DNA from 2 places in the Hydrogenophaga sp. FG152 genome. Region 2 is predicted to be linked to the other one. Evidence: predicted binding sites of a transcription regulator. Region 2 holds the regulator's gene; the other holds the start of a gene.
What was found. Region 2 encodes NrdR, which represses ribonucleotide reductase genes. Its sites were predicted from a motif close to CACNANATNTNGTG; they were not measured.

Region 1 (12,072 bases), on a different contig from region 2:
GTGGTGACGCGCCACAGCGTGCCGGGCGCATCGCTCACCGGCACCACGCTCAGCACGCGCACACCGAAGCGGTAGTGCTCGCGCAACCGGAAGTGATCGGCGAAGGCGCTGAAGTAGTCCAGCAGCTCGCGGTGGCTCGGGTAGTCGGCCACGCGCTCGGGCATGGGGAACTCGCTGAACTCCGTCATGCGCTTGCTGGAGATCAGGTGCGCCGACTGGTACACCGTGGAGCGCGGGTTGTGGATATTCCACAGACCGCCGACGTCGGTGTGCGCCTCGAAGCCCTGGAAAGGGATGCCGTGCTTCTGCAGGCAGCGCGCGCCAGCCAGGCCCGAGGGGCCGGCACCGATGAGGGCGATCTGATCTTGTGTTGAAGTGGTCATGATGGAGCGAAGTGCTTGGTCCAGAGGCATCGCGGAACCGGCTTTGCCGGGCCGCAGATGCCGCCCCCTCGAGGGGGTCGTGCGGAGCACGGCGGGGGTGCTTTCATTTCAGGCCTGGAATGTCGGTCGCCCCCGGCTCGCCCGCGCGCGGCTTGCGCGGCTGGCCGAGCAGGATGCGGTCGTGCAGGCGCGCGGGCAGCAGGCCCAGCGCGTGGGAAAGCCAACCGATGCGCCGGGGCAGCACGATGTGCTCGGTGCCGGCGGCCACGCCCGCGAGCAGGCGCCGCGCGGCCTCGTCGGCTTCGAGCAGGCCGGGCATGGCGAAGCGGTTGCCGGCCGTGAGCGGTGTGCGCAGGTAGCCCGGGCTGATGGTGTGCACGCGCAGCGCCGTGGGGCGCAGCTCGGCGCGCAGGCTTTGCAGGTAGGCGATCAGGCCGGCCTTGCTCGCGCAGTACGCACCATTGCCGGGCATGCCGCGCCAGCCCGCGAGGCTGGCCACGCCCACCAGCGCGCCGCGCCGGCCGCTCTCGCGCATGGGCCCCAGAAAGGGCTGGAAGGTGGTGGCCACGCCGAGCAGGTTGATCTCGAGCATGCGGCGCATCACGGCGAGGTCGCCGGCCTGCGCGGTGTCGAAGCCGCCGGCCACGCCCGCGTTGGCGATCACCAGGTCGGGCGCGCCGAAACGGCCCATCCAGTCAGCGGCCACAGCCTGCATCGCGGCCGCGTCCGACACGTCGGGTTGGTAGATCGCGCAACGCTCCGGCGCGAGCGCGGCCAGCGCCTCCAGCGCAGGTCGCTGCAGGCCGACCAGCGCCACGCGCGCGCCTGCGGCCATGAGCTCACGCGCCAGCGCCTGGCCCAGGCCACCGCAGGCGCCGGTTACCACGGCGTTGTGAAAGCTCGGCGTCGTCGTCAAACCACCCATCTCCTCGAAGTTGTGCCCGCAATGTAGAGGCCTCTAGAATTCGTCTCGGAATAATTTATTGATTCGTCTCATTTTTCGAGATATGAACACAGAAACCGACAGCAGCCCGGGCCTGCGGCTGATGGAGCTGGTGGACCTGCTCACGCGCCATGCCCAACCCATGGCCCTGCCCGAGGTGGTCGCACTGACCGGCTGGCCCAAGCCCACCGTGCACCGCATGCTCGCACAATTGGAGCAAGGCGGTTGGCTGGTGCGCGAGCCCGACGGCCGGCGCTACGCGATGGCCACGCGCCTGCTGCGCATGGCGGAGGCCGCCTTGAGCAACAGCGCGCAGCAGGGCGTGCGCCACGCGGTGCTGCGCCAGCTGGTGGCCGAGGTGGGCGAGAGCTGCAACCTCACCGCCTTGTCAGGCGCGGAAGTGGTCTACCTGGACCGCGTGGAGTCGGCGTTTCCGCTGCGGCTGGAGCTGCGCCCAGGCACGCGCGTGCCGGCGCATTGTTCGGCCAGCGGCAAGCTGTTCCTGGCCTGGATGGGCGCGCGCCAGCGCCGCACCGTGCTCGACGGGCTGGTGCTCACACGCTACACCGCCAACACGCTGACGCTGCGCGAGTCCCTCGAAGCGGAGCTGGAGGCGATCCGGCGCGACGGCCACGCGGTGGACGCCGAGGAGTTCGTCGAAGGCTTGGTGTGCGTGGCGGTGCCGGTGTTCGCGCCGGGCCAGCGCACGGTGCGCTGCGCGCTCGCCCTGCAGGCACCGGCCGCGCGCATGGCGCTGGCACAGGCCCGGTTGCAGCTGCCGCGCCTGGAGGCGGCGGCGCAGGCGCTGGCGCGCACCCTGGGCTGACGCCTCAGTACAGCGTGTCGCGCTGGCGCGCGGGCAAGGCGCGGTCGTAGGCAACGCCGTCGATGGCGTTGTGCGTCAGGGCCGCGAGCATCTCACCGGCCGTGGGCACCGCCGCCGCGGCTTCGCGCGCGTCCCACAGGCTGGCGCGCTTCATGGCGCGGGCGCACTGGAAGAACACCGTGTCCACCGTGATGACCAGCACGCAACGGGGCGGCTTGCCGTCCATGGCCAGGCGCTGCATCAGGTCCGGCGCCACCGAGATGCGCGCGCGGCCGTTCACGCGCAGCGTCTCGCCCACACCGGGCACCAGAAACAGCAGGGCCACGCGCGGGTCGGCCAGGATGTTCTTGAGGCTGTCGATGCGGTTGTTGCCGGCGCGCTCGGGCAGCAGCAGCGTGTGTTCGTCCTGGATGCTCACGAGCCCGGGTGGATCGCCACGCGGCGAGGCGTCCAGCCCGTCGGGCCCGACGGTGGCGAGCACCGCGAACGGCGAGGCCTCGATCCAGCGCTGGTAGACCGGGTGCAGGCGCGAGACCTCCTTGCGCACCGACGCTTCGCCCACCGGGCCGAACAGCGCCTGCAGCGAAGCGAGATCCTGAATGGTGTGGAGGTCGTCGGTGGGCACGGTCATGGCGGCGGCTCCCTCAACCCATGCCAGGCAGCTTGGGCATGCCCTTCATGCCGCCCATGCGCTTCATCATCTTCATCATGCCGCCGCCCTTCATCTTCTTCATCATGTCCTGCATCTGCTCGAACTCCTTGAGCAGGCGGTTGACTTCCTGCACCTGCACGCCCGCGCCAGCGGCGATGCGGCGCTTGCGCGTGGCCTTGATGATCTCGGGCTTGCGGCGCTCCTTGAGCGTCATGCTGCAGATGATGCCTTCCTTGCGCTTGATGTCCTTCTCCGCGCGGCCCATGTCGACCTCGCTGGCCTTGGCGGCCATGGCGGCTGGCAGCTTGTCCATCAGGCTGGAGAGGCCGCCCATCTGCTTCATCTGGCGCAACTGGTCGAGGAAGTCGTTGAGGTCGAAGCCCTCGCCGCTCTTGACCTTGGCCGCGAGCTTCTGCGCCGCCGCCATGTCCACACCGGCCGTGACCTGCTCGACCAGCGCCAGGATGTCGCCCATGCCGAGCACGCGCTGCGCGTGGCGGTCGGCGTCGAACACCTCCAGGCCGTCGATCTTCTCGGACACGCCGGCGAACTTGATGGGCGCGCCCGTGATGGCGCGCACCGAAAGCGCCGCGCCGCCGCGCGAATCACCGTCGAGTTTGGTGAGCACGATGCCGGTGAGCGGCAGGGCGTCCTTGAACGCCTTGGCGGTGTTGATCGCGTCCTGGCCCTGCATCGCGTCCACCACGAACAGCGTCTCCACCGGCTTGAGCACGGCATGCAGTTCCTGGATCTCGCGCATCAGCGCCTCGTCGATCGCCAGGCGACCGGCGGTGTCGACCAGCAGCACGTCGAAGAAATGCCTGCGCGCGTGGTCGATCGCGGCGCGCGCGATGTCCACCGGTTTCTGGTCGGGCGTGCTGGGGAACCATTCGGCGCCGGCCTGTGCGGTCACGGTCTTGAGCTGCTCGATGGCAGCCGGGCGGTAGACGTCGCCCGACACCGTGAGCACCTTCTTCTTGCGCTTCTCGATCAGGTGCTTGGCCAGCTTGGCGGTGGTGGTGGTCTTGCCGGCGCCCTGCAGGCCAGCCATGAGGATCACCGCCGGCGGCTGCGCCGCGAGGTTGATGTCGGCCACGCCGTCGCCCATGGTCGCGGCGAGCTCGCGGTTGACGATGCCGACGAGTGCCTGCCCGGGCGTGAGCGAGCCCACCACTTCCTGGCCCAGCGCCTTCTCCTTCACCCGCGCGATGAAGTCGCGCACCACCGGCAGGGCGACGTCGGCCTCCAGCAGGGCCATGCGCACCTCGCGCAGCATGTCGGTGACATTGCCCTCGGTGATGCGGGCCTGCCCGCGCATTTCCTTGACGATGCGTGAAAGTCGGTCTGAAAGGGCTGAAGCCATGCTGCCTCGGGTAGAAGGGAAAAGGGCGGAAACCCGCGTCGGGCGGGCGGTCAGGCGGGCGCCTGGGTCGGCGGACCGGCGCGTCCAGGAGGGACAAGGCCGTTAAACTGTGAGGATGATTTTAGCTGCGCCCTTCCTTTTCACGCTTGGCGCGCTGCCCCGGTGATGAGCCTGCTGCCCGCACTCGCGTCCAACCTGCCCGCTGCCGTGTTCTCCGGCGGCGCGGCGCTGACCTACGCAATGCTCGCCATCGCCCACCCGCGAATGTCGGCGCCGCAAAGCCGCGGCCTGCTCGGCCTGGCCTGGCTGCTGCACCTGGTGGTGCTGGTGCTCGGTCTGTTCGAACAACCCGCGCGCTTCGGGTTCGCGCCCGCCCTCTCCGTCACCGGCTGGCTGGTGCTCACCGTCTACCTGATCGAAAGCCGGCTCTACCCGCAGATGCGCGCGCGCTGGACGCTGGCCATTCTGGGCATGGTGGTCGTGCTGCTCGCGCTGGTGTTCCCGGGCACGCGCTACCCGGACCTGCATTCGGCGCTCCTGCCGTTGCACTGGGCGCTGGGCATCGCCTCGTATGGCCTGATCGCGGCGGCGGTGGTGCACGCCTGGCTGATGCAGCGCGCCGAAAAGGCCATGCGGCTGGGCAACGCCAGCGAAGCCTCCATGCCGCTGCTCACGCTGGAGCGCCTCACCTTCCGCTTCGTCGCCGCCGGCTTTGCCTTGCTGAGCGCCACGCTGCTGGCCGGCTGGTATTTTTCCGAGACCCTGAACCACCGCTGGATCTGGGACCACAAGACCACCTTTTCGCTGCTGTCCTGGATCACCATGGGGGTGCTGCTCTGGGGCCGCTGGCGCCTGGGCTGGCGCGGCCGTGTCGCCGTGCGCACGCTCTACGTGGCCGCTGGTTTCCTGCTGCTGGGCTACGCGGGCTCGCGCTTCGTGCTCGAAGTGATGCTGCACCGCGGCTGAGACATTGACCATGAAATACCTGCTCGTCCTGGCCGTGGTGATGGTGGCGTTCTACATCTGGCGCAACAACCGCCTGAGCGACCGCGCCGAGGCCGCCCGCCAGGCGCCCCCGCCCAAGCCGCGCGCCAACGTTCCCACCATCATGGTGGCCTGCCAGCAGTGCGGCACGCACCTGCCCGAGACCGAGGCGGTGCGGGGCCAGCAGGGCACGTACTGCAGCACCGAGCACCGCCGGCTGCGCGAAGGCGGTTCGGCATGACCGCCCTCCGGATGGAGGCCTGACATGGCCCGGGACGTCAGCTCACAGTTCGCCCCGTCCTGGTACTCCGCTTTCGAGGGCAGCCATGTGCAGAGCCGCGAACAGCGCATGCGCGCCTTCGTCCGGCTGTGGCGCGCCTTCATGCGGGCCCGGGTGTTCATCGCCACGGTGCTGCTCGCCCTTCAGGTGTTCATGCTGGTCTCGCAGACCGGCGGCCCCAACTGGCTGGTGGTGGTGTGCTCGGCCCACCTCTGCGCCGCGCTGGTCACGCTCTACCTGTGGCGTCCAGCAGAGCAGGCCGCCCCGATGCACGTCCAGTGGCTGCTGACCATCGGCGTGGACGTGCTGGTGTTCGCGCTGCTGCAGTCGTTCCAGGTTGGCAGCATCAACTACACGGCGCTGTTCGCCCTGCCGGTGCTGCTGGCCTCCATCCTGGGCTCGCTCACGCTGGCCCTGGCCACCGCCGCCAGCGTCACGCTTTACCTGCTGGGTGAAGCGGCGCTGCATGCGCCCTTGTTCAGCGACCTGTCCACCGCCCGCTTCCTGCAGGCGGCGCTGACCGGCACCGGCTTTTTCCTGGTGGGCGTGCTGGCCAACCAACTGGCGATCCGGCTGGCCCGCGAAGAGGCCTTGACCGCCAGCAGCCAGGCCGCCGCGCGCGCGCAGGCCCAGGTGAACGAACTGGTGATCGAAAGCCTGACGGTGGGCGTGCTGGTGGTGGACCCGCACGGCGTGGTGCGCAGCGCCAACCCGGCGGCCCAGGCCATGCTGCTCGGCCAGGTCTCGCCTCAGGCGGCCAAGCTCCTGCTGTCCGCCCGCTCCAGCTGGCAGCACCTGGCCCACCTGGTCAACGAAACCTTTGCGCGCGGTGAGGCCCTGGAAACCGAAACCACCATCGACAACGAGGACCGGCCGAGCCAGCGCCTGCATGCGCGCACCCGGCTGACCGCGCAGAGCGGGCGCAGCGCGGGCCTGTGCGTGCTGTTCCTCGAAGACCTGCGCGAGGTCGAGGCGCGCGTGCGCACCGAGAAACTGGCTTCGATGGGCCGCATGTCTGCCGCGGTGGCGCACGAGATCCGCAACCCGCTCTCGGCCATCACGCAAGCCAATGCGCTGCTCGATGAAGAGGTGCAGGCACCGGCCCAGAAGCGGCTGACCCGCATGATTGAGCAGAACGCCCAACGGCTCTCGCGCATCGTCGACGACATCCTCAACGTGGCGCGCGCGCAGCCCAGCCAGGACACCACCGCGGCGCCCTCCCTCCCGCTGGACCAGACCGTGCGGCAGATCGCGCACGAGTGGGTGCGCCAGAGCAAGGCCGAGCGCATCCTGGGCGTGCATGCCCACGCGCCTGCGGCCTATGTGGGCTTCGACCCGGAGCACCTGCGCCGCCTGCTCATCAACCTGCTGGACAACGCCCTGCGCCACGCCAGCGGCAAACCCTCCTCGATCCGCCTGATCACCCAGCCCAGTGGCAGCGAGCATGTTCGCCTCTCGGTGTGGAGCGACGGCCAGGCACTCGAAGCCAGCGTGATGCGCCACCTGTTCGAGCCCTTCTTCTCCTCCGAGAGCCGCTCCAGCGGCCTGGGCCTGTACATCTGCCGCGAACTCTGCGAGCGCTACGGCGCCCAGATCGCCTACCGCCGCACGCGCCTGGACCAGCGCGAGGGCAACGAGTTCTATGCGCTGATCCCCGCCGCCAGCCCGGCGCCCAGTCGCGAGCCGACACAGCAAAGCCTGTCGTACCCGATGGGCGATTCCGTGGCCACGCGCGCCGAGCACCAAGGCCACCCGCTCTCGGGTGACGCCCCCCTGGCGACCCGCTGAACACGACGCCAATGGCCACCTCCCCCTCCTCCGCCTCCGTGCTGGTCGTCGACGACGAACCTGACCTGCGCACGCTGTACGAGCTCACCCTGCTGCGCGAAGGCCACGCGGTGGTGGCCGCGCCGGACATCACCCAGGCGCGCGAATGGCTCGCCCAGCAGCGCTTCGACGTGCTGATCTCCGACATGCGCCTGCCCGACGGCCTGGGCCTGGACCTGCTGCGCGAACTCACGGACGCCCAGCGGCCTGAAAAATGCATCGTCATCACCGCGTACGGATCGGCCGAAAACGCGGTGGAGTCGCTCAAGGCTGGCGCCTTCGACTACCTCACCAAACCGGTGGACCTCAAGCAGCTGCGCAGCGCGGTGACGGCGGCGCTGCAAAGCCAGCGCGGATCCCCGGCCGCCATGGCCAACGGCGCGGCGGCGACAGCGCCCAACGCCAGCGGTGCGGGCGACGCCCCCAGAAAACCAGCCTCCCCCTCCAGCGGCGCGCAATCGCTTCGCCGCATCGTGGGCGCCTCGCCCAGCATCGCGCAGATCAAGTCGCGCATCGAAAAGGTGGCCTCCAGCATGGCGCCGGTGCTCATCCTGGGCGAGTCCGGCACGGGCAAGGAACTGGTGGCGCGCGCGGTGCACGACTGCAGCCACCGCAGCGGCGGGCCGTTCGTGGCGGTCAACTGCGGCGCGATCCCGGAAAACCTGATCGAGGCCGAATTCTTCGGCGCGCGCAAGGGCGCCTACACCGGCGCCACCACCGACCGCGAAGGCTACTTCCAGGCGGCCCGCGGCGGCACCTTGTTCCTTGATGAAATCGGCGACCTGCCCCTGGCCATGCAGGCCAAGCTGCTGCGCGTGATCCAGGAGCGCCGCGTGCGCGCGCTCGGCGGCGTGCAGGAGGAGGCCGTCGACGTGCGGCTGGTGAGCGCCACCCACCGCGACCTCAACGCGCTCGTGCAGTCGGGCCAGTTCCGCCAGGACCTGTTCTACCGCCTCAACGTCATCGGCCTGCGCTCGCCCGCGCTGAGGGAACGGCGCGAAGACCTGCCTCTGCTGGTGGACGCTCTGCTGGCGCGGCTGTGCGCCGAATCCGGGCAAAGCGTGCCCAGGGTGTCGGCCCGCGCCCTGGCCTGGTTGCAGTCGCGCGAACTGCCGGGCAATGTGCGCGAGCTCGAGAACCTGTTGCAACGCGCCCTGGCCCTGAGCAGCGGCGAGGTGCTTGAACCGGACGACTTCGGCGAGGCCGACGAGACGGAAGTGCCCACCCAGCCCGACCAGCTCGCGCCCGCCGACGGCCTCGGCGCACCCATGACCCGCCCGCCCGAAGAGATTCCCGCCGACCTGCAGACCTACCTGGACGAGCAGGAGCGCCAGGTTCTGCTCAAGGCGCTGCGCGAATGCGACTTCAACCGCACCGCGGCCGCGGCCCGCCTGGGCCTGAACCTGCGCCAGATGCGCTACCGCATCCAGCGGCTGGGCATCGCCATGCCGTCGGACGATGACGACACCACCACGGCCTGATTCCGCCGAGCGCGATGATCCTTGGCAGGGCGGCTGGCTGCGAACGGCGCGCCACAGCCCTTCGCCCAACTTCGGCCCCCGTCCCGACGGTGCGCAGATCGACCTGATCGTCATCCACTCCATCAGCCTGCCCCCGGGCGTGTACGGCGGCCCGGAGGTGGAACAGCTCTTCAACAACCAGCTGGACTGGAACGCCCATCCGTACTTCGAGCAGATCCGGGGCATGGAGGTGTCGTCGCATTTCTTCGTGCGCCGCGACGGCGAAGTGGTGCAGTTTGTCGATGCCGATGCGCGCGCGTGGCACGCGGGCGCATCGCGCTGGCGCGGCCGCGACAACTGCAACGACGATTCCATCGGCATTGAACTCGAGGGACTGGAGGGCGAACGTTTCGAGGCCGCGCAGTACACCGCCCTGGCGCGGCTGTGCACCCGACTGGTGCAACGTTATCCAGTGCGCCATGTGGCGGGTCATCAGCACATCGCGCCCGGACGCAAGCAGGACCCCGGACCGGGTTTCGACTGGTCGCGCCTGCGCGCCGACCTTCACTGGCCCGAGGCGTGTTTCCCACAAGACACACACGGTCACAGCGCCGCTGGCGACTGAGCCAGGGCCACGCCAAAAAAGCCCCATTCTTACCAGCCGTGCAACGGCGCGGCCAGCCAAGACAAATCGCGCCAAAGCCCCCGCCGGCATTGGTGTTGCCCACCGGGATTCAAGCGAGCCGCCCAATCGCCAGCGATCATTCGCACAGGGCGCAGGGATGTGAACCAACATTTTTTGTCTGACGAAAAACGCGCCGCGTCTAACGACCGCTTTTTCTCGTAAACACTACCCGTAGTGGCTTGAATGGGACATGCACACCAGATATAGTGTTGCCTTGTGAGTCCCGAACCCTACCCCGCCCAGTATGGCCATCGCCTGAACAATGCCCTTCAGGCGACCGCGTCCACCCCCTGCGGCCTGCGTTGATACCGGCACCCAAGCCACCAACCTGCCATCGGACACCGCGCCCCCGATGCAGTTCACCCAACAACAAATGAAAGAGGAACCCATGCTGACCGCTTCTCCCATCACCACCTCGTCCCCCGCCTCGCTGAAGCCCACCGCCGGCACCCCGGCTGCGGCTTCGCTGGCCGCGAGCAGCTCGGTTTTCGCCAACTACCAGATCATCCGCCGCAACGGCGCCGTCGTGCCGTTCGAGCCCAGCAAGATCGCCGTTGCCATGATGAAGGCCTTCCTGGCGGTGCACGGCACCCAGGGCGCCGCATCGGCCAGCGTGCGCGAGACGGTGGACGAACTGACGCAGAACGTGGCCCGCGCCCTGATGCGCTCGCGCCCGGGCGGTGGCACCTTCCACATTGAAGACGTGCAAGACCAGGTCGAACTCGGCCTGATGCGCAGTGGCCACCACGAAGTCGCCCGCGCCTACGTGCTCTACCGCGAACGCCGCACGCAGGAACGCGCACACCTGGCCGAAGTGGCGCACCCGGCCGAGCCGGTGCTGCACGTGCTCGACGGCGGCGAGCGCGTGCCGCTGGACCTGCAGCGCCTGCAAGGCCTGATCGCCGCCGCCTGCAGCGGCCTGGGCAAGGACGTCAAGGCCGACCCCATCGTCGCCGAGACCAAGCGCAACCTGTACGACGGCGTGCCGATGGAAGAGGTCTACAAGGCCTCCATCCTGGCCGCGCGCACGCTGATCGAAAAAGATCCCGACTACACCTACGCCACCGCCCGCCTGCTGCTGCACACCATCGTCAAGGAAGTGATGGGCGAGGAAGTGCCCGCCGCCGAGATGGGCGCGCGCTACGCCGAGAACTTCCCGCTCTTCATCAAGAAGGGCGTGGACAACGACCTGCTCGACGAAAAACTGCTGCAGTTCGACCTGGCCCGCCTGGGCGCCGCGCTCAAGCCCGAGCGCGACCTGCAGTTCGACTACCTCGGCCTGCAGACGCTGTACGACCGCTACTTCCTGCACGTGCGCAAGACGCGCATCGAGCTGCCGCAGTCCTTCTTCATGCGCGTGGCCATGGGCCTGTCGCTCAACGAGATCGACCGCGAAGCCCGTGCCATCGAGTTCTACGAGGTGCTGTCCTCGTTCGACTTCATGTCGTCCACGCCCACGCTGTTCAACAGCGGCACGCTGCGCTCGCAGCTCTCCAGCTGCTACCTGACCACCGTGCCCGACGACCTCGACGGCATCTACGAGTCGATCAAGGAAAACGCGCTGCTCTCCAAGTTTGCCGGCGGCCTGGGCAACGACTGGACGCGCGTGCGCGCCCTGGGCTCCCACATCAAGGGCACCAATGGCGAATCGCAAGGCGTCGTGCCCTTCCTCAAGGTGGTGAACGACACCGCCGTGGCCGTCAACCAGGGTGGCAAGCGCAAGGGCGCGGTCTGCACCTACCTGGAAACCTGGCACCTGGACATCGAGGAATTCCTGGAGCTGCGCAAGAACACCGGTGACGACCGCCGCCGCACGCACGACATGAACACGGCGAACTGGATTCCCGACCTGTTCATGAAGCGCGTGATGGAAAAGGGCGAATGGAGCCTGTTCTCGCCCAACAGCGTGCCCGACCTGCACGACCTGTTCGGCGCCGACTTCGAAAAGGCCTACCTGGCCTACGAAGAGAAAGCCGCGCGTGGCGAGATCAAGCCGTACCGCAAGGTGCCCGCCAGCGACCTGTGGCGCAAGATGCTCTCGATGCTGTTCGAGACCGGCCACCCGTGGATCACCTTCAAGGACGCCTGCAACGTGCGCAGCCCGCAGCAGCACGCCGGCGTGGTCCACAGCTCCAACCTGTGCACCGAGATCACGCTCAACACCAGCGACACCGAAACCGCCGTGTGCAACCTCGGTTCGGTCAACCTGCTCAACCATGTCAAGCGCGGTGACGACGGCGCCAAGGTACTGGACCATGCCAAGCTGCAGGCGACCATCAAGACCGCCATGCGCATGCTCGACAACGTGATCGACATCAACTACTACGCAGTGAAGAAGGCGCGCGACTCCAACATGCGCCACCGCCCGGTGGGCCTGGGCGTCATGGGCTTCCAGGATGCGCTGTACGAACTGCGCATTCCCTACGCCTCCAACGAAGCAGTGGACTTCGCCGACCGCTCGATGGAAGCCGTCTGCTACTACGCCTACTGGGCCTCGACCGAACTCGCCCGCGAGCGCGGCCGCTACGCCAGCTACCGCGGCTCGCTGTGGGACAAGGGCATCCTGCCGCCCGACACCCTGGACCTGCTGGCGCGCGAGCGCGGCGGCTACGTGGACGTGGACCGCTCCAGCAGCCTGGACTGGGACGCCCTGCGCCAGAAGATCGCGG
Region 2 (12,072 bases):
GGCCAATTGCCATTTCAGCAAGGGCGGCATGCCCAGCCAGGTCACCAGCCAGAGCAGAAGGAGCCCCAGCAGGCCCAGCATCAGGCGCCGAGCCCACCGACCTTGAGACCACTGGGAAAAAAAGCTGTTCATTCGTGCGTTCGCTTGCCAACGGATCCACGAGTGTCGTCGAACTGAGGGGGTGCGGCAGCGCACACCTATATAGAGTCCCCCAGAAACAAGAAACCCCGGCAAGCAGGGCCTGCCGGGGTTGACGGCGGGCTAGATGCTCATGCCGTCGGTTTTGGCGGAGGGAGTTGGATGTCTCTCCAGCCTGGAAGCAACAGATTGCTCCCGTTGGAAACTGACTTGCGGTTCGCCGCGTCGTCAGCTGATGCCAGTCTTCAGACAGGCCACTGCAGGTTACTCCCCTTGCCGCCCCGGATCAAGGCCGCATGACCTGTTCTTCATGCAGATTTTCAATCGCGCCTGAAACGACCATTTGACGACCCCAAAATCACGTTTTGGAACATGAAAGGTGGTCACTGCCCGACAAACGGTCATCGAACCGACAGCCATCCGCGGGCCTTGCAGGCTCAAGGCTTTCCGCTAGCAAAGCCCTTTTGCTTACGTTTGCTCACACTTGTTTATATCCAAAAGTAGGCTTAAAACGATTCATAAACATTGACTCGATATTAATAAGCCCATAGGATGCGCCAGCTTTGCCCACCGAAGGGTAAACCCGAACCGCTGCCACCCAGGCTAACTCGACCGCTCCACCCTCTGGGTCGGGCCGTCGATGGCGACCAATCCAGTCGGCCCAGCTCCCACGAGCGAGACCGGCGCAGAAAGGAGCGATGACATGACCGCGCAAGACGCAACGCCACCCAAGAGCACCTCAGGTGCCGTGGCATCCTTCAAAACCGCTGTTGGCGACGCCTACCAGGGCTTCTTCGACATCACCCACAACAGCCTGGCCCTGCTGGGCACCCTGGCGGCCGTGGCACTGATCACCCTGAGTGCTCGCGCCGACCTGCGTGCCAGCGCCGAGGAGCAATTGCTGGGCTGGCTGCTGGAACGCCAGGAAGCTGCCAGCGTGGATGCGGTGTACGCCGCCGAGCCCAGCGCGGTCGACCGCGTGACCGCCGCTCAACCCGGCGATCTGCCCAAGCAGCAGGCCAATGTGACCTATTGGCTCAGCCGCAAGTACCGCGTGGCGCCTGAGCCCCTGAGCGCGCTGGTGGCGGAGGCCTTCGAGGTCGGCGAGAAAGCCAAACTCGATCCCACGCTCATCCTGGCCGTGATGGCGATCGAGTCCCGCTTCAACCCGTTTGCGCAGAGCCCGGTGGGCGCGCAGGGCCTAATGCAGGTGCTGACCCGCGTTCATACCGACAAGTACAACGACTTCGGCGGGCAGCTGGCCGCGTTCGATCCGGTGTCCAACCTTCGTGTGGGCGCGCGCGTGCTGCAGGACGCGGTCAAGCGCGCCGGCTCGGTCGAGGGTGGTTTGCGCCTGTACGTCGGCGCGGTGACCACGGACGGCAACTGGTACATCGACAAGGTGATGGCCGAACACATGCGCATCCAGAGCGTGGCGCTGGGCAAGCCGATGCAGCGCTATGTGCCGCAAGCGCGCCCGACCACGGTGGTGGCCCCCGCTGCCCCGGCCCCGGTGGCCGCCCCGGCAGCCGAAATCGAGGCCGAGGGCCCGGCCGCGCCGAACGCCCTTCCCCCTGGCGCGCCGCTCACCCGTTCCTGACCTCGCCAACCGGCCTCTCGGCCTCGGCTAAACTAGCCGGGTACGCAACTGGCGATAGGCGCGCACCCCGACACATCTCTGTCGGCGGCTGCCGCTGACGTGGCCCCCCTGCCCGATCTGTGATCGTCTTCAGGGACAACCACTGGGAAGCGTGCCGCCCGGCCTCAAGGGGTGCGGGTGTTCAGCCGTTCGCCTGGGCAGCCCTTGTCACCGCGCAAGGTTCCACGTCTTGAAGGACTGCCATGTACGACCGCAACATCCTCATCCAGCAAACCGACCCCGAGCTGTTTGCCGCCATCCAGGCCGAGAACGCCCGCCAGGAACACCACATCGAGCTGATCGCCAGCGAGAACTACGCCTCGCCGGCCGTGATGGCCGCACAAGGCACGCAGCTCACCAACAAGTACGCCGAAGGCTATCCCGGCAAGCGCTACTACGGTGGCTGCGAGTACGTGGACGTGGCCGAGCAGCTCGCGCTCGACCGCGTCAAGCAGCTTTTCGGCGCCGAAGCCGCCAACGTGCAGCCGCACTGCGGCGCCTCCGCCAATGAAGCCGTCTTCCTGGCCTTCCTCAAGCCCGGCGATACCATCATGGGCATGAGCCTGGCCGAAGGCGGCCACCTCACCCACGGCATGGCGCTCAACATGAGCGGCAAGTGGTTCAATGTGGTTTCCTACGGTCTCAACGACAAGGAAGAGATCGACTACGACGCCATGGAGCGCAAGGCGCACGAGACCAAGCCCAAGCTGATCATCGCGGGCGCCTCGGCGTACAGCCTGCGCATCGACTTCGAGCGATTCGCCAAGGTGGCCAAGGACGTCGGTGCCATCTTCATGGTGGACATGGCCCACTACGCTGGCCTGATCGCCGCCGGCGTCTACCCCAACCCGGTGCCTCATGCCGACGTGGTGACCTCCACCACCCACAAGAGCCTGCGCGGTCCTCGTGGCGGCATCATCCTGATGAAGGCCCAACACGAAAAGGCCCTCAACAGCGCGATCTTCCCAGGCCTGCAGGGTGGCCCGCTGATGCACGTGATCGCGGCCAAGGCCGTTGCTTTCAAGGAAGCGCTTTCACCCGAATTCACCGCTTACCAGCAGCAAGTGCTGACAAATGCCAGCATCGTTGCGGAAACGCTGACTTCGCGCGGCCTGCGCATCGTCAGCGGCCGCACCGAGAGCCACGTGATGCTGGTCGATCTGCGCGCCAAGGGCATCACCGGCAAAGAAGCCGAAGCGGTGCTGGGCAGCGCGCACATGACGATCAACAAGAACGCCATCCCCAACGACCCGGAAAAGCCCATGGTCACCAGCGGCGTGCGCATCGGCACGCCGGCGATGACCACTCGGGGCTTCAAGGACGATGAAGCGCGGCTGACCGCCAACCTGATTGCCGACGTGCTCGACAATCCACGCGACCCGGCCAACATCGACGCCGTGCGCGCCAAGGTCAATGCCCTGACCGCCCGCTTCCCGGTCTACAAGTGATGTTCCCAGGCCGTACAACGGGAGTGCCCTCCGCATGAAATGCCCGTTCTGCGGCCATCTTGAAACCCAGGTGGTCGAAACCCGCGTCTCGGAAGACGCGGACTTCATCCGCCGCCGCCGCCAGTGTGGCCACTGCGAGAAGCGGTTCACCACCTACGAACGGCCGGAAGTGAGCTTCCCGGCTGTCGTGAAGAAGGATGGCCGCCGGGTGGACTACGTGCCGGCCAAGCTGCGGGCTTCGTTCGCGCTGGCCCTGCGCAAGCGGCCCGTCAGCACCGAGCAGGTCGACGCGGCCATTGAGCGCATCGAGGAAAAGCTGCTGAACCTGGGTGCCCGGGAAGTGCCCGCCGCCCGGCTGGGCGAGATGGTGATGCGGGAACTGAAGAAGCTCGACAAAGTGGCCTACATCCGGTTCGCCAGCGTGTACCGGAGCTTTGAAGACATCGACGAATTCAGGGCCTTGGTGGACGAAGTCCGGCGCTGAAAGTGCCCGATCTCACGGGTCAGAAATACCCCCGTTCCGCCCGTCGGGCCATTCACTAGCCCGGTCGGCCCAGCCCGGACTCTGCGACTTCCATCGATAGAGTAAGCATATGTACATTGCTGCGGCGCCCCAGAGAGCCACGCCTGTCCCCCTGTGGGCAGAACGCGGCTTCACGATCATCGAGTTGATGGTCGTGGTCGCGCTCGTCGCCATTCTGGCGGGCCTTGCAGCACCCAGCTTCACTGACATGTTTCGCCGATTCCGGGTGGACTCGGTGCGGGAAACGTTCACCTCTTCCGTGACCCTCGCCCGCGAAGAGGCCATCCGGATGGGAACACCCATGGTCATCCGCCGCACCACGGGTTGCGGCCTCGCCCTGGCGAACAACCAGGACTGGAGCTGCGGCTGGCGGGTGTTCGCCGACCTGGACGGCAACAACACCATGAATAACGCGGAAGCCGCCACGCAGGAGGTGTCCTTGACCCCCAACGTCACGGTTCGAAAAGGCAACAGCACCAACCCCGAATTCATCGTGATCAACCGCTTCGGCCAAGTCACGCAGGTGGATCAGCGGTTCGAGGTTTTCCCGACGGGCATGGCGGCGGCCAATGGCCAGTTGATCTGCTTCACGGCGGGCACCCGCCTGCGCACGGTCAAGAACGCCTCCACCTGCCCCTGACGACGTCCGAACCATGCAATTCGCACGATGAACAACAAGGCATCCTCCCAACGTGGCGTCAGCCTGATTGAGGCCCTGGTCGCTCTGCTGGTGCTCGCCCTGGGCATTATGGGCATGGCCGGCATCCAGACCCGAACGCTGGTCGAGTCCCGCACCACGAACTCCCGCGCCATCGCTCTGCAGATGGCAGATGATCTCCTGGACCGCATGCAGGCCAACTCACCCATCCGGATCAATCCGCCCGCCGCTAGCCCGTATCTGGCCGCCTGGGGTGCCGTGGCGGCGGCGCCAGTCAACTGCTTCAATGCCGCCTGCAATGGCGCGCAGTTGGCGGCATTCGACCTTGTGCAGTGGAAAGCCTCCCTGGCCCGCGTGCTACCCGGTGGCGATGCCCGGGTGTTCCAGTCCAACACCGACAACGCGCAATTTGGCGTCCTGATCGGCTGGAACGAAACCCAGGCGAAAAACCAGGCAGAAGCCACCGGCGCCCAGGCTACGCTGTTCACCGATGCCATTGCCATCCGCGATGCCGCCAATGCGGTAGGCACGGGCGTGGCAGGTGTCGCCTGCCCTGCGGGACTCATCTGCCACCTGGTTTACATCCGGCCATGAGGGAGCACAACATGGCTGTTTCATCACGCCCCCCTTCGCTTCATGGACGCCGTCACCAGTCGGGCGTCAGCCTGATGGAGCTGTTGATCGGCATCAGCATCGGCTTGCTGGTGGTGGTGGCTGCCATCGGCAGCCTTGTATATACACGCACCTCATCTGTCGCGGTGGGCGACAGTTCGCGGCTGCAGCAGGACGCCTCCAACGCTTTCCGGACACTCGGCCACCACATCCGGCAAAGTGGTGCTCGACGCATCGTGAACCCTCTGGCGGGCAACGCCAATGTGGAGTTCAACAGTGCCTACGGTGGCTTTGGCACCAATCCCAATACCAGTTCACCACTGGTGCTGCGAGGTACCGACGGCGCCGACAACGCCCCCGACACGTTGCAAGTGAGCTACGACACCGATCCAGTGCTGCAAAGCATGGATTGCCTGGGAGCCCCGACGCTGGTAGCCAACAACATCTCCAGCACTTTCTCTGTGGTCGGAAACGAACTCCGCTGCCTGGGCTCTGGTTCTGCCACCCCGTTCGCCCTGCTCCAGGGCATGGAAGATTTCCAGATCCAGTATGGCGTCAGGACCGGCGACAACCTGCAGTACCGGACAGCCACAGCCATCGCTGCGTTGGTTCCCGCACCTTGGGACCAAGTGGAAACCGTGCAGGTGTGTCTTCGCCTCGTGGGTGAAATGAGCAACAACCCCGGTGCCGACATCACGGGCTGCAATGGAGAGAACGTCGCGAACGATGGGCGCATCCGCCGTGTCTTCTTTCGCATCTTCAAGATCCGCAATCAAGGCCTATGAAACACCATTCGTCTCCCTTGCGGAAGCACTCTCAGCAAGGCATCTCGCTCATCGTGGTGATGGTGATGCTGCTGCTCGGAACCATCGTGGTGTTGAGCAGCACGCGCCTGGGTTGGCTCAATGAGCGCCTGGTGGGTGGCGAGAGCGACTACCAGCGGGCATTCGCTGCCGCAGAGGCACTTGTTCGCGATGCAGAGCGCGACATCCGCGGCTTGCGGATCGACAACGTCACCCCATGCAACGCCACAGCAGGCTATGTCGGGTGCCGCAACTTCCTGGGTAACCAGCCGTTTTTCCCCCAGGAAGACGACGACCTGGACCTGCTGCAGACGCGCGTCGCCGGCGGCACCAACGGGTGCCTTCAGGGCATCTGCCTCCCGGCAACGGTGACGACCCTGACCGCAGTCAACTGGACCACCAACCTGGCCGCCATGACCGCCGCAGTTGGCACTGCGTCAGTGGCCGCACGATACGGAGAATTCACGGGCCTCAATCCGGCCGCCGCCGGCAACCCCTTGCTGTCGTGGTCGCGTCCCGGTGTGGCTCCGGTCGTCGCGCCCCGTGCCTGGTACTGGGTGGAGGTGTTCCGGTACACCGACGCAGGTGGCATCGTCGCTGCGGCAGGCAACGTGCCCATTCCGGACAGGAAGCACCCTTATGTGTACCGCATCACGGCGTTCGTCCAAGGCATGAAGCCCGGCACGCGGGTCTGGCTGCGCTCGATCTTCGTGCCTCGGCCGCAGAACCAGAACATTTGATTTTCAGCGAGATCACCATGAAGCTGCATCCCCGATCCTGGCTTCCCTGCGCTGGCCTGGCGCTCGCATCGTTGCACGGCCCACTGGGCGCCGCCCAGCTCAACCTGGCGCAATCCCCACCTGGCGCGGGCCGGGAGCCTTCACCCAACATCATCGTGTCGGTCGACGACTCCGGCAGCATGGGCGCGACGGGGATCGCGACCCTGAAATCTGCCTTGCAGCAGACCTTTGCGGAAACCAACGTGCCGGACGACCGGATCCGCCTGGCATGGCAGTCCATGAACCGCTGCCGCGGCATTCCCAGCAACAGCACGGCGTGTGGCAGCCTGAACGGCATGCGCCCACTCCTGGGCACACACCGCACCAACTTCATGACCTGGGTGAACACGCTGACACCCAACAACGGCACGCCCTCCCACCTCATGATCGACGAGGCGGGCAAATACCTGAGCCGAACCGATCTCGGCATCAACAGCCCGTGGGCGGCCAATCCCGGGACGCAGGAAACACCACTGCTGTCATGCCGGAAATCGTTTCACATCTTCATGACCGATGGTGGCTGGAACAGCGCCGAGGCGAGCAACACGAACAACCACGTGGACACCTCGGGGCCGGACTACGTGCGCATCACGCGCGGTGGCAACGCTGACGGCACCGCCCTCACACTGCCGGACGGCACAGCGTACTCCATCACCTCGGATCAGACGCGGCTCTACAGGGACAACTGGGGCCACACAAACCTGAGTGCGCTGTCGGACCTGGCCTTCTACTACTGGTCCCGTGACCTGCAGCCGGGGCTCACCAACAACGTGAGAAAGAGCCCCAAGGATCAGCTCCCCGCCGAGAACTTTGGCACCACGGCCAACCCCGCTTCGCTCGAGTCTTACTGGAACCCGCGCAACAACCCGGCCACCTGGCAGCACATGGTGAACTACACCATCGGCTTCAATGACGCGGCCACCTGGACGGGCGCCCCCACCTTCAGCGGCGACACCTTCGCTGGCCTGGCTCCACTGATCCGCGGTACCACCAACTGGCCATCGCCGTTCTGCGGCACAGGCAGCAACTCGGCCTGCGACGGCAGCTCCGGCTACAACGCGCGCGAGAACGAACGGAAAGTGGAACTCTGGCACGCCGCCCTCAACAGCCGCGGCCGCTTCGTGCCCGCCCCCAATGCCGCGGCACTGGTCTCCGCCTTTCAAGGCATTCTGGACGACATCCTGACGCAGACGGCCAACCCGATGGTCAGCATCGCCAGCAGTTCCAGCCGTTTGCGCACGGATGGTTTTGCCTATGTCGCGGGGTTCAATTCCGAGCGATGGAGCGGTGACCTGGGGGCCTACACCATTGCCGCAGGCACCAACGTGGTCAGTTCGACGCCCACCTGGACCGCCGCCAGCCAGCTCGACGCAGCCTCCTTCAGCGTCACGAACCGACTGGTGCTGACCACCCGCAGCGACACCCTCGTGGGTACCCCATTCCTTTTCGCCAACCTTTCGGATGCCCAGAAAACCGCGATCCAAGGCGTCGACAGCGCTACCGTGGGGACGAATCGGGTGAACTACCTGCGGGGTGATCGCACGCAAGAGGTGCAGAACGGCGGTTCCCTGCGGCGGCGCGATTCTCGCCTGGGCGACATCGTCAACTCCAACATCTGGCACACGGGCCGGCCCTTGCGCATGTCCTTCGAGCACACGGGTCACGCAGCCTTCCGCTCCACGTACGCCAGCCGCACGGCCGTGCTGTACGTGGGCGCCAACGACGGCATGCTGCACGCGTTCAACGCCGCGACCGGCCAGGAGCTCATGGCGTATGTGCCCCTGGGGGTCTATGCCAACCTGCGCAACTACACCCTCACAAACTACGGCCACAGGTTCTTTGTCGATGGACACCCCTTCACAGGAGATGTGGACACCAGCGGCAGCGGCACTGGCAACGGCGCCACGCCCACCTGGAAGACCATGCTGATTGGGGGCCTGGCCGGCGGCGGCAAGGGCTACTTCGTGCTGGACGTGACCAACCCCGTGGCGTTCGCGAGCAACCCATCCACGTTCACGGCGACAGGCGTGGTGATGGACAAGACGGATGGCACCGACGCCGATGTGGGCCACATCTACGCCGTCCCCGTGGTGGACCCGGTCACAGGCGCGCGCTCCGAGCAAATCGTCAAACTCAACAATGGCCGCTGGGCGGCCGTCATGGGCAACGGGGTCAACAGCAGCAACGAACGCCCCGTGCTGTTAATCCAGTACCTGGATGGCAGCAAAGAGCTGCTGAAAATCGTCGCGAACTCCACCACCGCCCAATCCAACGGACTGTCCGCTCCCCGACTGGTGGATGTCAACGGCGATGGCAAGATGGACGTGGCCTATGCGGGCGACCTGCAAGGCAACCTCTGGAAGTTCAATCTGACCCACACCACCGATTCACAGTGGGGCGTGAGCAACTGGTCAGGGGGCACCACGACCTGCAAGAACGCAACCAACTGCACCCCCCTCTATGTAGCGCAGGACGCTTCGTCCACGCGGCAGCCCATCAGCGCCGCTCCCCTGTGGATCGCACATCCTCTGGGCGGCGTGCAAGTGCTGTTCGGCACGGGCCGGAACATGCAGGACGCGGACCGAACCAACACCAGCGTCCAGACCATCTATTCCCTCTGGGACAAGAGTACCTACACGTTCCCCGGCGGCGTGCTGACCGCCGTGGACGGCGGCAACATCACGACGGGCCGCTCGGCACTGGTGCAGCAAACGGTGGTGGGCGCTGTAACGAGCACGGCCAGCGGCGCCGAGGTGGCCACGGACTACTACAACACGTCCGAGAACACCATCGCTTACTCCCGGGCCGACAACACCGCCAAACGCGGTTGGTACCTTGACCTTCCTGCCTCCCGCGAAAGGGTGCTGTCCAACCCTCAGCTTTTCGAAGGCCAGAAGGTGATCATTGGCAGCAACGTGCCGAAAACTGGCGCCTCCGGGGAAACCTGCGATTTCGACACCGTGACCGAAGACAACTGGATCAACGTCTTCAACATGGTCTCGGGCGCGCCTGCAAAAACGCCCGTGTTCTCGACCACCGACACCACCATGAACATGGCCAAGGCCACGCGGACACGGTTCGGCAGCGGCGAGTACATCAGCATCAACAAGTCCGACGGCAACCTGGACCTCATCTCGTTCGTCAACAGCAACAATGGACCTGGTGGCGGTGGCCCTCCCCCCACCTGCAATCCAGCCATCCAGTTGTGCACAGTGAAAAAGACGTTGACGACAGGCACGGTTCCTGGCGCCCGGGCCGACTGGCGAGAAGCCCGATAACCTCCTCAATGAACAAGGGAAACGACTTCATGAAACACGGTCACGCTCGCTCGCGGACATTGGGCTTCACGCTGATCGAGGTGATGATCGTCGTCGGCGTGATCGGCATTCTTTCTGCCATCGCGTTCCCCAGCTACAACCAGTACGTGCAGCGGACACACCGGGCCAACGCGCGAGCCGCACTGCTACAGACAGCCCAGTGGCTGGAACGCGCAGCGACCGCGCAAGGCACCTATCCGGCTGCCGCCGCCATTCCCGCCGGCGTGCTGCAAGTGGAAGGTGGCCGTTACGCGATCACGCTGCCCGTGCTGACCGCCGGGACTTTCACCTTGCGGGCCACACCCAATGGTGCGCAAGCCACCGACCCATGCGCGATCTTCCAGATGACCCACGCCGGCGTGCGAACCCAGGTGGCCACGGCGGCCGTGCCCGCTCCCTTGACGGCGCAGGAGTGCTGGAACCGCTGATAAGCTCGGCGCATGACTGCGCCCGCCTCCAAGCATCCGCTCGATCAAGCCCTGGCCCTCGCTGGACAAGCCACGCGCTCCAGCAACCCCAACCCCCGCGTCGGCTGCGTCATCACCACACCCGATGGCCGTGAAATCGGGGCTGGGCACACCCAGCCCGTGGGCGGCCCCCACGCCGAGGTGATGGCCTTGCGCGATGCACAGGCGCGCGGCGAGTCGGTGGCCGGTGCCACCGTCTACGTCACGCTGGAGCCCTGCTCCCACCACGGACGCACGCCACCCTGCTGCGACGCATTGATCGCTGCGCACGTCGGCAAGGTCGTGGTCTCCACGGGGGATCCGAACCCCCAGGTGTCTGGCCGTGGGATGGACCGCCTGCGCGCGGCCGGCATTCTGGTCGAACTGCTGCCAGACGACCACGATGCCGCCAGAGCGGCTCGCGAACTCAACATCGGATTCTTCAGCCGCATGATCCGTCGCACACCTTGGGTGCGCATGAAGGCCGCTGCGTCGCTTGACGGCATCACCGCGCTGGACAACGGCGCCAGCCAATGGATCACGGGCGAGGCCGCGCGCGCGGACGGCCATGCCTGGCGCGCCCGCGCCTGCGCTGTGCTCACGGGCATCGGCACCGTGCTGGAGGACGATCCCTTGCTGGACGTCCGCCTCGTGGACACCCCTCGCCAACCGCACCTGGTGGTAATCGACAGCCGCCTGCAGACACCACCGGCCGCGCGCCTCTTCCAGACGCCCGCCAACGGCCAGGCACGTCAGATCTGGATCTATCACGCCAGCCGCGACGCCAACAAGGAAGGCGCCTTGCAGCGCTTGGGCGCGACCCTGGTCCACATGCCAGGTGCCAACGGCAAGGTGGATCTGCCGGGCGTGCTTGCCGACCTGGCTCGGCGCGAAGTGAATGAGCTGCATATCGAGGCGGGTCACAAGCTCAATGGCTCGTTCGTGCGCGAAGGATTGGTCGACGAGATGCTGCTCTACTTGGCGCCGCAGCTGCTTGGGCGTGGCGCCAGCCTGGCCGACTTCGGACCGCTGCAGCAGCTGACGGAAGGCCCCCTGCTCCGCTATGTCTCGGTGGAACCGGTGGGCGCCGATCTGCGCATCGTGGCACGGGTGCAAGGCCGTGATGCGTTCCTCCTCCCCCCTGCAAGTTGATCGATCACCACGAAGATACAAAAAGCAATACAAAGAAACTATCCACTAAATGATGCCGCTCATCAGAATCAATATTTAGTTGTATTTTTTGACTGATAGAGTGCCGCCATGCAAAAAGCGCGGCATCTCTTCATCACAGCATCGAATAGGCCTCTGGGCGTCTCCCTGATCGAACTGCTGGTGGTGATCGCGATGCTGGCGGTCCTGGCATCGATCGCCATTCCGTCGTTTGCCGGTATCGCCCGCCAGTACCGCGTGAGTGCGGCCGTGGACGAATTCATGGCATCGGTCCAACTGGCCCGGGTGGACGCCATGCGCCTGGGCCAAGACATCTTGATCTGGCGCCAAACCTCGTGCGACGTCGCCTTGCCCACCACCGCCGATTGGCATTGTGGGTGGCGCGTGTTTGCCGATCTCAATGGCAATCAACTGCCGGACGCGGCCGAGGCCGAGCTGCAGTCCGTTGCGCTTCCCATCGGCATCCACCTTGTCAAGGCGGCGGGCGGCGGCAGCCCGCAGTACATGACCATCAACCGGTATGGCCAGGTCACTGCCTT

Region 1: ACODTB_RS04000 (ribonucleoside-diphosphate reductase subunit alpha) is a predicted target of NrdR. The motif match lies at 9,599-9,612, and genes of this name have one in related genera.

The regions. Positions count from the first base shown of each region.
Region 1 covers NZ_JBMDKH010000002.1:261,166-273,237, reverse strand. The annotation lists gene ACODTB_RS04050 (flavin-containing monooxygenase) at 1-383, opposite strand, end outside; gene ACODTB_RS04045 (SDR family oxidoreductase) at 487-1,299, opposite strand; gene ACODTB_RS04040 (IclR family transcriptional regulator) at 1,391-2,152, shown strand; gene ACODTB_RS04035 (pyridoxamine 5'-phosphate oxidase family protein) at 2,157-2,783, opposite strand; gene ffh (signal recognition particle protein) at 2,797-4,167, opposite strand; gene ACODTB_RS04025 (cytochrome C assembly family protein) at 4,333-5,133, shown strand; gene ACODTB_RS04020 (PP0621 family protein) at 5,144-5,392, shown strand; gene ACODTB_RS04015 (sensor histidine kinase) at 5,417-7,219, shown strand; gene ACODTB_RS04010 (sigma-54-dependent transcriptional regulator) at 7,231-8,739, shown strand; gene ampD (1,6-anhydro-N-acetylmuramyl-L-alanine amidase AmpD) at 8,717-9,343, shown strand; gene ACODTB_RS04000 (ribonucleoside-diphosphate reductase subunit alpha) at 9,792-12,072, shown strand, end outside.
Region 2 covers NZ_JBMDKH010000008.1:45,436-57,507, forward strand. The annotation lists gene ACODTB_RS11380 (DUF748 domain-containing protein) at 1-132, opposite strand, end outside; gene ACODTB_RS11385 (lytic transglycosylase domain-containing protein) at 842-1,738, shown strand; gene glyA (serine hydroxymethyltransferase) at 1,981-3,225, shown strand; gene nrdR (transcriptional regulator NrdR) at 3,260-3,709, shown strand; gene ACODTB_RS11400 (GspH/FimT family pseudopilin) at 3,819-4,388, shown strand; gene pilV (type IV pilus modification protein PilV) at 4,416-5,000, shown strand; gene ACODTB_RS11410 (PilW family protein) at 5,012-5,803, shown strand; gene ACODTB_RS11415 (pilus assembly PilX family protein) at 5,800-6,561, shown strand; gene ACODTB_RS11420 (pilus assembly protein) at 6,717-9,878, shown strand; gene ACODTB_RS11425 (type IV pilin protein) at 9,908-10,345, shown strand; gene ribD (bifunctional diaminohydroxyphosphoribosylaminopyrimidine deaminase/5-amino-6-(5-phosphoribosylamino)uracil reductase RibD) at 10,358-11,515, shown strand; gene ACODTB_RS11435 (GspH/FimT family pseudopilin) at 11,624-12,072, shown strand, end outside.